Regions from separate parts of the Belliella baltica DSM 15883 genome, predicted to be linked through region 1. Evidence: riboswitches for the same ligand, from Rfam matches in the RefSeq annotation. Region 1 holds a riboswitch; the other holds the start of a gene.
The links. Region 1 has a riboswitch for S-adenosylmethionine ahead of BELBA_RS09650 (trans-sulfuration enzyme family protein). Riboswitches for the same ligand answer to the same signal wherever they lie in the genome.
Positions count from the first base shown of each region.

Region 1 (4,295 bases):
AAGAAAGACAGCCGTTCCTCCAGCATTTTCCCCACCTACATGATGTGCGATAGGATCATTGTTGTTCTCTCTACAAATGATCGCCCAAGCATCTACACTAGCAGCTTCCATGGCTTGAGGAAGGAGTTTCTGTAGCCTTTCTTTTCTGATTTCAGGCCAAGGACTAGGTCCTGCAAATGGATTTTCGAAATTAGATTTTGTAGAAATTTTCTCCTGGCAAGAGCTCAAAGAGAATAAAATAAATAATACAAACAAGAATGATTTCAATGCATTAAATAAGTGCTTCATATATTTTTAAGTTGATCAATTGTTCAGCAATCTTGAAATTAAGAAGAATAAAACTAAATGTAAAATACTTTTTTCCAGTTAAGTTTTTGATTCACTTTGGTTTTTTAAATGAAAAAATGAGTTTTATAGCTGAAGAATCGGGAGTAATATGTTGATTTAAGATTTCTCATCTTGACTTCAAGAAAAATTCTTTAAATTCGAATTCGAAAAAAATCAAAACCATATGAAAAAATCAAATGCTTGGATGATTGCCATTCTATTGGCTGGATCAATTACCTTTTACGGATGCGGTGGAGAGAGCAAAACAGAGGAGGAAACAACCACAGAAATGGAAGGAATGGAGGAAGTTGCACCTGTTGAAGAACGTGCAAGTCCATTAAGAACTACCGAAGGTACTGTAGGTGACAATGTGAATTTAAGTGTTCAGTACGGTGCACCTTCTGTAAAAGGCAGAGTTTTGTGGGGAGATCTGGTTCCTTACAATGAAGTTTGGAGAACAGGGGCAAATGAAGCTACTTTTGTTGAATTTGGCTCAGATATAATAGTAGAAGGTTCCGTGCTTCCAGCTGGTAAATACTCTTTATTTACTATTCCTAAAGAGTCAGGTAAATGGACTGTGATTTTCAATTCTGAATGGGATTTAGAACATGGACATTTTCAATACAAAGAAGAATTCGATGTGCTTAGAGTAGAATCTACACCTACTTGGGTAGAAGAAAGCCAAGAGCAACTTTCTATTTCTGTCGAAGCTCCCGGAATTGTGGTGAAGTGGGAAAAACTAGTGTTGCCAATCGTAATTGGATAAAATAAAGTAGTTACTGATTGATTGAGAGATTAGTTGAACAGTAAGTTTCAATCAATAAGTTAGGAGGGAAGAGTATCTGATGCTCTTCCCTTTTATTTAGTTGACCTAATAGGTTTTCAAAACCTATTAGGTCTTTTCTTCTTACAGATCATCTCGACTTTTCCAATGCACGCTCTACATCTTTGATGATGTCCTCTTGGTGTTCGAGGCCTACAGAAAGTCTGATCAGTCCATCGCTGATCCCTACTTTTTCACGCTCCTCTTCAGTGAGTTTGCTATGGGTAGTGGAGGCTGGATGCGTGATAATACTTCTACTGTCTCCCAGATTTGCTGTTACAGAAATCATTTGCAATTGATCGATAAATTTTTGAGCTCTTGAGATTCCGCCTTTTAGAGTTAGTGTAATGATTCCTCCTCCATGCTTCATCTGCTTTTTGGCCAAATCATATTGCGGATGAGATTTAAGAAATGGATATTTCACAAAATCCAAGTCAGTGCTATCTTGGAAATACTTAGCTACAGCAAGGGCGTTTTCACAATGTCTATCCATCCTGACAGCCAAGGTTTCCATACTTTTTGCAAGAATCCAAGCGTTGAATGGAGATATAGATGGCCCAGTATGTCGGGCAAAAAATTGTACCTCTTGGATCAATTCTTTTTTTCCAAGAATCAAACCACCCAAAACCCTTCCTTGTCCATCAATGAATTTGGTCGCTGAGTGTGTTACGATATGTGCTCCCCATTTGGCTGGTTGCTGAAGGTATGGCGTTGCGAAGCAATTGTCCACTACAAGGATCAAATTATGTGCTGCTGCAAACTGTCCTACCCATTCCAAATCTATGATCTCCAAGCCTGGGTTAGAAGGTGTTTCGATAAAGAGCATTTTGGTATTGGGTTGTACTAATTTTTCCCAATTGGAGATGTCAGAGATATCTCCATAAGTAGAACTAATCCCCCATTTTGGAAATACTCTAGTCAAAAGTTGATGTGTAGAGCCGAATAGCGAGCGAGAAGCTAAAATATGATCGCCCTGCTGCAACAGTGCCGCCATGCTTCCAAACATTGCTGCCATTCCTGAGGCAGTTGCTATACCATCCTCAGTACCTTCTGCTGCACATACTTTATCAATAAGTTCAGACGAGTTTGGGTTAGCATATCGAGAATAAATATTCCCTTGAATTTCTTCTGCAAACATGGCTCTGGCCTCCTCTGCGGAATCGAAAGTGAAACTTGAAGTTAAATATAGTGGTGCAGAATGTTCTCTTTGATTTGATTTGGATGCGTTAATTCTTATTGCATCAGTTTCGAAATGGGACATTTTGTATTGGTTAACTGTGGAATAGTTATTAGGGACAGGGACAAGAAATTTGAGAATATGAAATAGCTATGGTGTAGTAGAGATACGATTGAAATAAAGTGAATATAATGGAAAGATATCGTGGTATATGGTAATTCTATTCACATTTTTGAGAATGTAAATGGATTTAAAAGAATAAGGATACCATTTGTAAATTTGCATAACATCTAACTTATAGTTCCCACATTGGGCAGGTTTTGGCACCTTTCAGCTGGGATGTGATGGTTGCCAGAGGGTCACAGAGCCTGTTCTCTCACCTCTTCTTTATAAATCAGTAAACTGAATTGCTACAAAGTAAAGCCCTAAATCTTAAAATTCAAAAAATTGACCTCGCAGATTTCTATCTAATTTTAGATTTAAGAAGGTAGATTTTAGATTTGATGAAACTATCCCTGATTTTGCAGATGGATTATTTTTAAATCTAAAATCAGAAAAATAATATCTTAAATCTCTTCATTCATTAAACTGCATCATGGTCATATTGATACCAATTGTGCAAAAAGATATGATCATTTCAACTGCTTTATCCATAAATATTGGAAGTTCCTCAATCTCTTTTGCTGTCCAACGTCCCAAGACATAGTCCACTTGCCGTCCTTTTGGAAAATCGTCACCTATTCCAAATTTTAATCTTGGGTAATCTTGACCTCCTGTCAATTCTTCAATATTTTTTAGTCCATTATGACCTGCTGCTGATCCTTTGCCTCGCATTCTCAACTTCCCAAACGGTAGCGCAACATCATCAACAATAACCAAAATATTTTCTTTAGGAATATTTAATTCTTTCATCCAGTAGTTTACAGCCTTTCCACTGAGATTCATGTAGGTTGTTGGTTTGATCAGATAAAATTGTCTGCCTTTGAATTTGAACTCAGTGGTAAATGCCAAACGCCCACTTTTCCATGAAACCCCCTGTTTATCTGCTAATCTATCTAAAGTTAGGAAACCTACATTGTGTCGCGTCAATTCATATTCAGGGCCGATGTTTCCCAATCCAACTATTAAGTATTTCATTTTATTGTACCTAAATCTACTTTATACCTGATTTCTACAAAATTGTGAGTAAAAAAATAAAAAATCCTGCTCGCGAACAAGCAGGATTTTACAATATTCAAGAAAGCCGTGATTATTCAGCTTTTTTACCTCTAAGTGCTCTTGGAATACCGATCGTAGCGATAGATACATTAGGGCTTGTCAAAATTTCGAAACCTTCTACAGAAAGCTCACTTACTTTAACAGACTTGCCTAAGTCAAGATGAGAAATGTCAACAGGGATTCTGTCAGGAAGATTTGAAGCCAATCCTTTTACTTTCAAGGTTCTAGCTTTCATTTCTAATTTACCCCCTTTGATGATACCTGGAGAAGTACCCATGATTTCAACAGGGATATCCATTTTGATCTCTTTGTTTTCAGTATACGCTAAGAAGTCAGCGTGAAGCAATACCTCAGATACTGGGTGGAATTGCGCTTCTCTCAAGATCGCTTTTACCTTAGTACCTTCGATGTTCAAGTCTACCATGTGAACATCAGGAGTGTAGATCAAGTCTCTGAAAAGGATAGCTGGAGAGTAGAAATGAATCTGCTCTTTGATGCCTGGACCGTAAACTACACAAGGAACGTTTCCTTCTTCTCTGATTTCTTTCAGTGCAGCTCCGTCGAGATTTGCTCTTTTAAACCCTATAATCTCTAAAGATTTCATAAATTTTAAAATTGATTGTTTATATATAATTGAGTAATAATTCTTAAATAAATAGTGCTGAAATAGAGGTGTTTCCAGTTACTGCATGTATAGCTTTCGCAAATAAATCTGAAACTGAAATCACTCTAATTTTTTCAGAAGGCTGT
Region 1 covers NC_018010.1:2,085,391-2,089,685, forward strand. The annotation lists gene BELBA_RS09640 (M24 family metallopeptidase) at 1-288, opposite strand, end outside; gene BELBA_RS09645 (DUF2911 domain-containing protein) at 512-1,093, shown strand; gene BELBA_RS09650 (trans-sulfuration enzyme family protein) at 1,242-2,411, opposite strand; SAM riboswitch class I at 2,620-2,723, opposite strand; gene pth (aminoacyl-tRNA hydrolase) at 2,904-3,464, opposite strand; gene BELBA_RS09660 (50S ribosomal protein L25/general stress protein Ctc) at 3,577-4,149, opposite strand; gene BELBA_RS09665 (ribose-phosphate pyrophosphokinase) at 4,193-4,295, opposite strand, start outside.

Region 2 (4,295 bases), 1.7 Mb from region 1:
TCCAAGTACTAAAAAAGGGGGTCCAATCTATATATTTTCTCAAAATATTAAGATCTAAACTCTCCAATATCGTTGTGCCAAGTTTAGCTGGTACTACAGGCTCATAATGATCCCAATCGATAAAAACGGGATTTGATTTAGCTTCCTCGTATGTAGCCATTTGCTTGACCTGCTGCTTTGCTTCATGTTCAACTCTAAGTTGCCTGTAAGTTTCCTTAATTTGCTTGTGATAAGCTTTTCTAGTTTCTTCGGAAATAGATTCTCCTGCAATTGGAACTGATTTTGAGGCATCTGTCACATGGATAACCGTTCCTGAGTAAACTGGATCTATTTTTACAGCAGTATGTATTCTTGATGTCGTCGCGCCTCCAATGAGGAGAGGGATTTTCAAACCTTGCTTTTCCATTTCAGACGCTACATTTACCATTTCATCCAAAGACGGTGTAATCAAACCACTCAGACCAATAATGTCAACTTTATTTCGATTCGCTTCATCAATGATTTTTTGTGCATCTACCATCACACCCAAATCAATGATTTGATAACTATTGCAGGCAAGCACAACTCCTACAATATTTTTTCCGATATCATGAACATCCCCTTTTACGGTTGCCAGAAGGATTTTCTTAATGCTGCTTTGCTCTTCGCTATAATCTGAATCACCTATTTGAGGCATAAAGGGCTCCAAGTAAGCCACTGCTTTTTTCATCACTCTGGCAGACTTTACTACTTGAGGAAGGAACATTTTCCCCTCACCAAAAAGATCTCCTACTACATTCATCCCATCCATTAAAGGACCTTCAATCACCTTGAGTGGATTTTTCAACTCAATTCGAGCTGCTTCAGTATCATCGATAATGTGATCTATGATTCCTTTTACCAAGGCATGTTCTATCCTTTTGGCAACAGCTTCTTCCCTCCAAGCTTCTGTAGCCACCTCCTTTTTGTCAGTAGCTTTTACCGTTTCGGCAAAATTCAATAATGTTTCTGTAGCCTCGTCATTTCTATCAAAAAGTACATCCTCCACCTTTTCCAATAGATCTTTTGGTATATCATCATAAATCTCCAACATTGTAGGATTGACAATGCCCATGTCCATTCCATGACGAATCGCGTGATATAGAAAAGAAGCATGCATGGCTTCTCTCACAGGATTATTCCCTCTGAAAGAAAAGCTCACATTGCTCACACCTCCACTGACTTTAGCCCCTGGGAGATTTTGCTTGATCCATTGGGTGGCATGAAAAAAGTCGATAGCATTTTTTCTATGTTCGTCCATCCCTGTAGCCACAGGAAAAATATTCGGGTCAAAAATAATATCCTCAGGGTTGAATTTGACTACATCAACTAGGATGTCATAACTGCGCTTACAAATATCGATTCTTCGCTGATAAGTATCCGCTTGTCCATCTTCATCAAAGGCCATGACGACAACAGCAGCACCAAATTTTTTGATAGTTTTGGCTTGCTGAATAAATTCTTGCTCACCGTTTTTTAGACTGATCGAATTTACAATTCCTTTGCCTTGAATACACTTCAGTCCAGCCAATATAATCTCCCACCGACTACTATCAATCATAATCGGAATACGGCTGATTTCTGGTTCTGACGCTATCAAATTAAGAAATCTTTGCATCGCAGCTACACCGTCAAGCATCCCTTCGTCCATGCACACATCCAGTATTTGTGCTCCTCCTCGAACCTGGTCAAGTGCTACTTCCAAAGCTTCATCGTATTGCCCATTTAAAATCAATCGAGCAAATTTCTTTGATCCAGTTACATTGGTTCGTTCACCGATATTGACGAAATTGATTTCGGGAGTGAAAATCAAAGGCTCCAATCCCGAAAGCTTCATCACACCTTTATTTTTTATCTTAGTCATCTGATTCGTTTACAAATTCTAATTTTCTTGGGCTGTATTTGGCAGCTGTTTTGGCTAAAGCTGCAATATGATCAGGTGTGGTTCCACAACAGCCTCCCAAAATATTAATCAATCCATCCTTAAGAAACTCCTCTACTTGAATTGACATTTCTTCTGAATCCTGATCATATTGACCAAACTCATTCGGTAAACCAGCATTTGGATAGGCACTGATATTGAAAGGAGCGTTTTCTGAGAGTACTTTTAAATATGGACGGAGCTCTTTTGCCCCCAAAGCACAATTAAGACCTATACTAAAAAGTGGGATATGCGAAACAGAAATCAAAAATGCTTCTGTAGTCTGTCCTGAAAGTGTTCTCCCTGATGCATCTGTAATGGTTCCTGAAATCATCACAGGAATACCACCTTCTAGTGGATCTATTGGTAAACCTCTCTCTTCGAATACTTCTTGAATGGCATAAATCGCTGCTTTGGCATTGAGTGTATCAAATATGGTTTCGACCAAGATGATGTCTGAACCTCCGTCCAATAAGCCTTCTACCTGTTCCTTATAGGCTAAGGCTAGATCATCAAAAGAAACAGCTCTGTAACCAGGATCATTAACATCCGGCGAAATAGATGCTGTTCTATTGGTAGGGCCTACTGCTCCAGCTACGAATCTGGGTTTATCTGGTGTTTTTTGAGAATATTCTAAAGCAACTTCCTTTGCGATTTTTGCTGATTGGAAATTAATTTGATAAGCAAGTCGTTCTAAGCCATAATCTGCCTGCGCTATCGTAGTTCCGCTAAATGTATTAGTCTCAATAATATCAGCTCCAACCTCCAAATATGCAGCATGAATAGCTTTGATTATATCAGGTCTGCTAAGTGAAAGTAAGTCATTATTTCCTTTGAGCGGCTTAGGGTAATCTTTTAGCTCAGGAGTTCTAAAATCTTCCTCTGTCAGCTTATATCGCTGAATCATGGTGCCCATGGCTCCATCCAGAATTAAGATCCTTTTCTTTGATTGGGTGAGAAGTAGCTTGGTTCTATTCATTTTGCTCTATATCTTTTCAAAAAACTTATTCGAGCAAGAACCGGAAGAAAAAAGACTGTTAATCTAATCTACCGCTCATCTATTTCTGTTCTACTTCAGAATGGGAGTTAGCACCTTGTTGATTCAGGTTGCTAAGACGTCGCAGGGCCCTTCCCTCGGTCTTTCTCGATAAGCAATCTCAAAGGTAAGTTCTATAATTTAATTATATTCATATTTTCAAAAATTGTTTGTCAAAAAGTATAATTCAATAATGAATTGAATAAAAAACGGTACTATCAATAATAAAATTGGAAGAATATCTCTAATAAATTAAGGTCTGATACCAACAGAAAAATGTAAATATGGGTTTGCCATGTATTTATACATGGGAGTATCTAATAATCTAAACCTGCTCAGAGGAGCTTCATAACCTCCCTGAATACCAAAGACTAAATTAATTCCTCTTTCAGAACTAAAAGGAACAGCATACATGATATAGATTTCAGGCTTGGCCATCATTCCAGATTTTCTTAAATAACCATCAAAATCTGGCTCTTCAAAAAGCAAAGGAAAATCTGGTTTGGAATTGTTAATCAATGAATATCTCAAATTAGCATACCCAATACCCGCTACACCTCCCAACTCAAGATTTTTTCTTTCGAAAAATTTTCTTCCAAAATTCCCGTAAAGTCTTACACTATTTAAAGTCTGTGATGAAAATCCATTTGCACCACCTTGTAATGAAACGTTATAAATATCAGCTCCATAAAGTATGCCTTTACTTTCTCCCAAAATTTTAACTCCCCAATTATTAGGCTTTTCTTCAAAAGGCTCAAGTCCATTTTGTTCAAGAATTGTATTGAATTGATCTGGACTTGTAAAATGAAGGCCACTGATCAAGTGAATTCCTAAAGAGGCATCTTTATAAAAGAAATTATGATCAGGTAGAGAAATCCCAACACCTGCTCTAATAAATGCACCACTTTGCGCATTATCAAATTGAATTCCATTCAGCTCCCATGAGTTTTCAAAGGGGCTAAAAGCATAACCGAATTTTGTCATAATCTCAAGCACCTCTTCGCGGCCTGGGATCTCTACGTCTAATGACGCCTGAAATCCAATTTCAGTTAATAAACCTGTAAAATATCGACTGCCCTTATGAATATTCCCGTCTCTTAAGACAAAACCATGAGCAGGGTTTTGCAAAAATTGATTGACAGTTTCAGCAGGATTTTCTTTTAGCATTTGAAAATTTAAAAATCCTGATCCTACAGACATATAATGAATGAATTGAAAACTACCTTCCTCTGTCAAAGAATAGCCTACATTTAACAATGCCCGAGTAGTTCTGTAGTCCAAATCATAACCATTAAAAGTTGACTTCATTCCTGCGTTTTG
Region 2 covers NC_018010.1:3,818,282-3,822,576, forward strand. The annotation lists gene metH (methionine synthase) at 1-1,882, opposite strand, end outside; gene BELBA_RS17315 (homocysteine S-methyltransferase family protein) at 1,875-2,918, opposite strand; SAM riboswitch class I at 2,991-3,093, opposite strand; gene BELBA_RS17320 (hypothetical protein) at 3,228-4,295, opposite strand, start outside.
Region 2: it holds a riboswitch for S-adenosylmethionine, as region 1 does, so the genes downstream of both, BELBA_RS17315 (homocysteine S-methyltransferase family protein) here and BELBA_RS09650 (trans-sulfuration enzyme family protein) in region 1, are expected to answer to the same signal.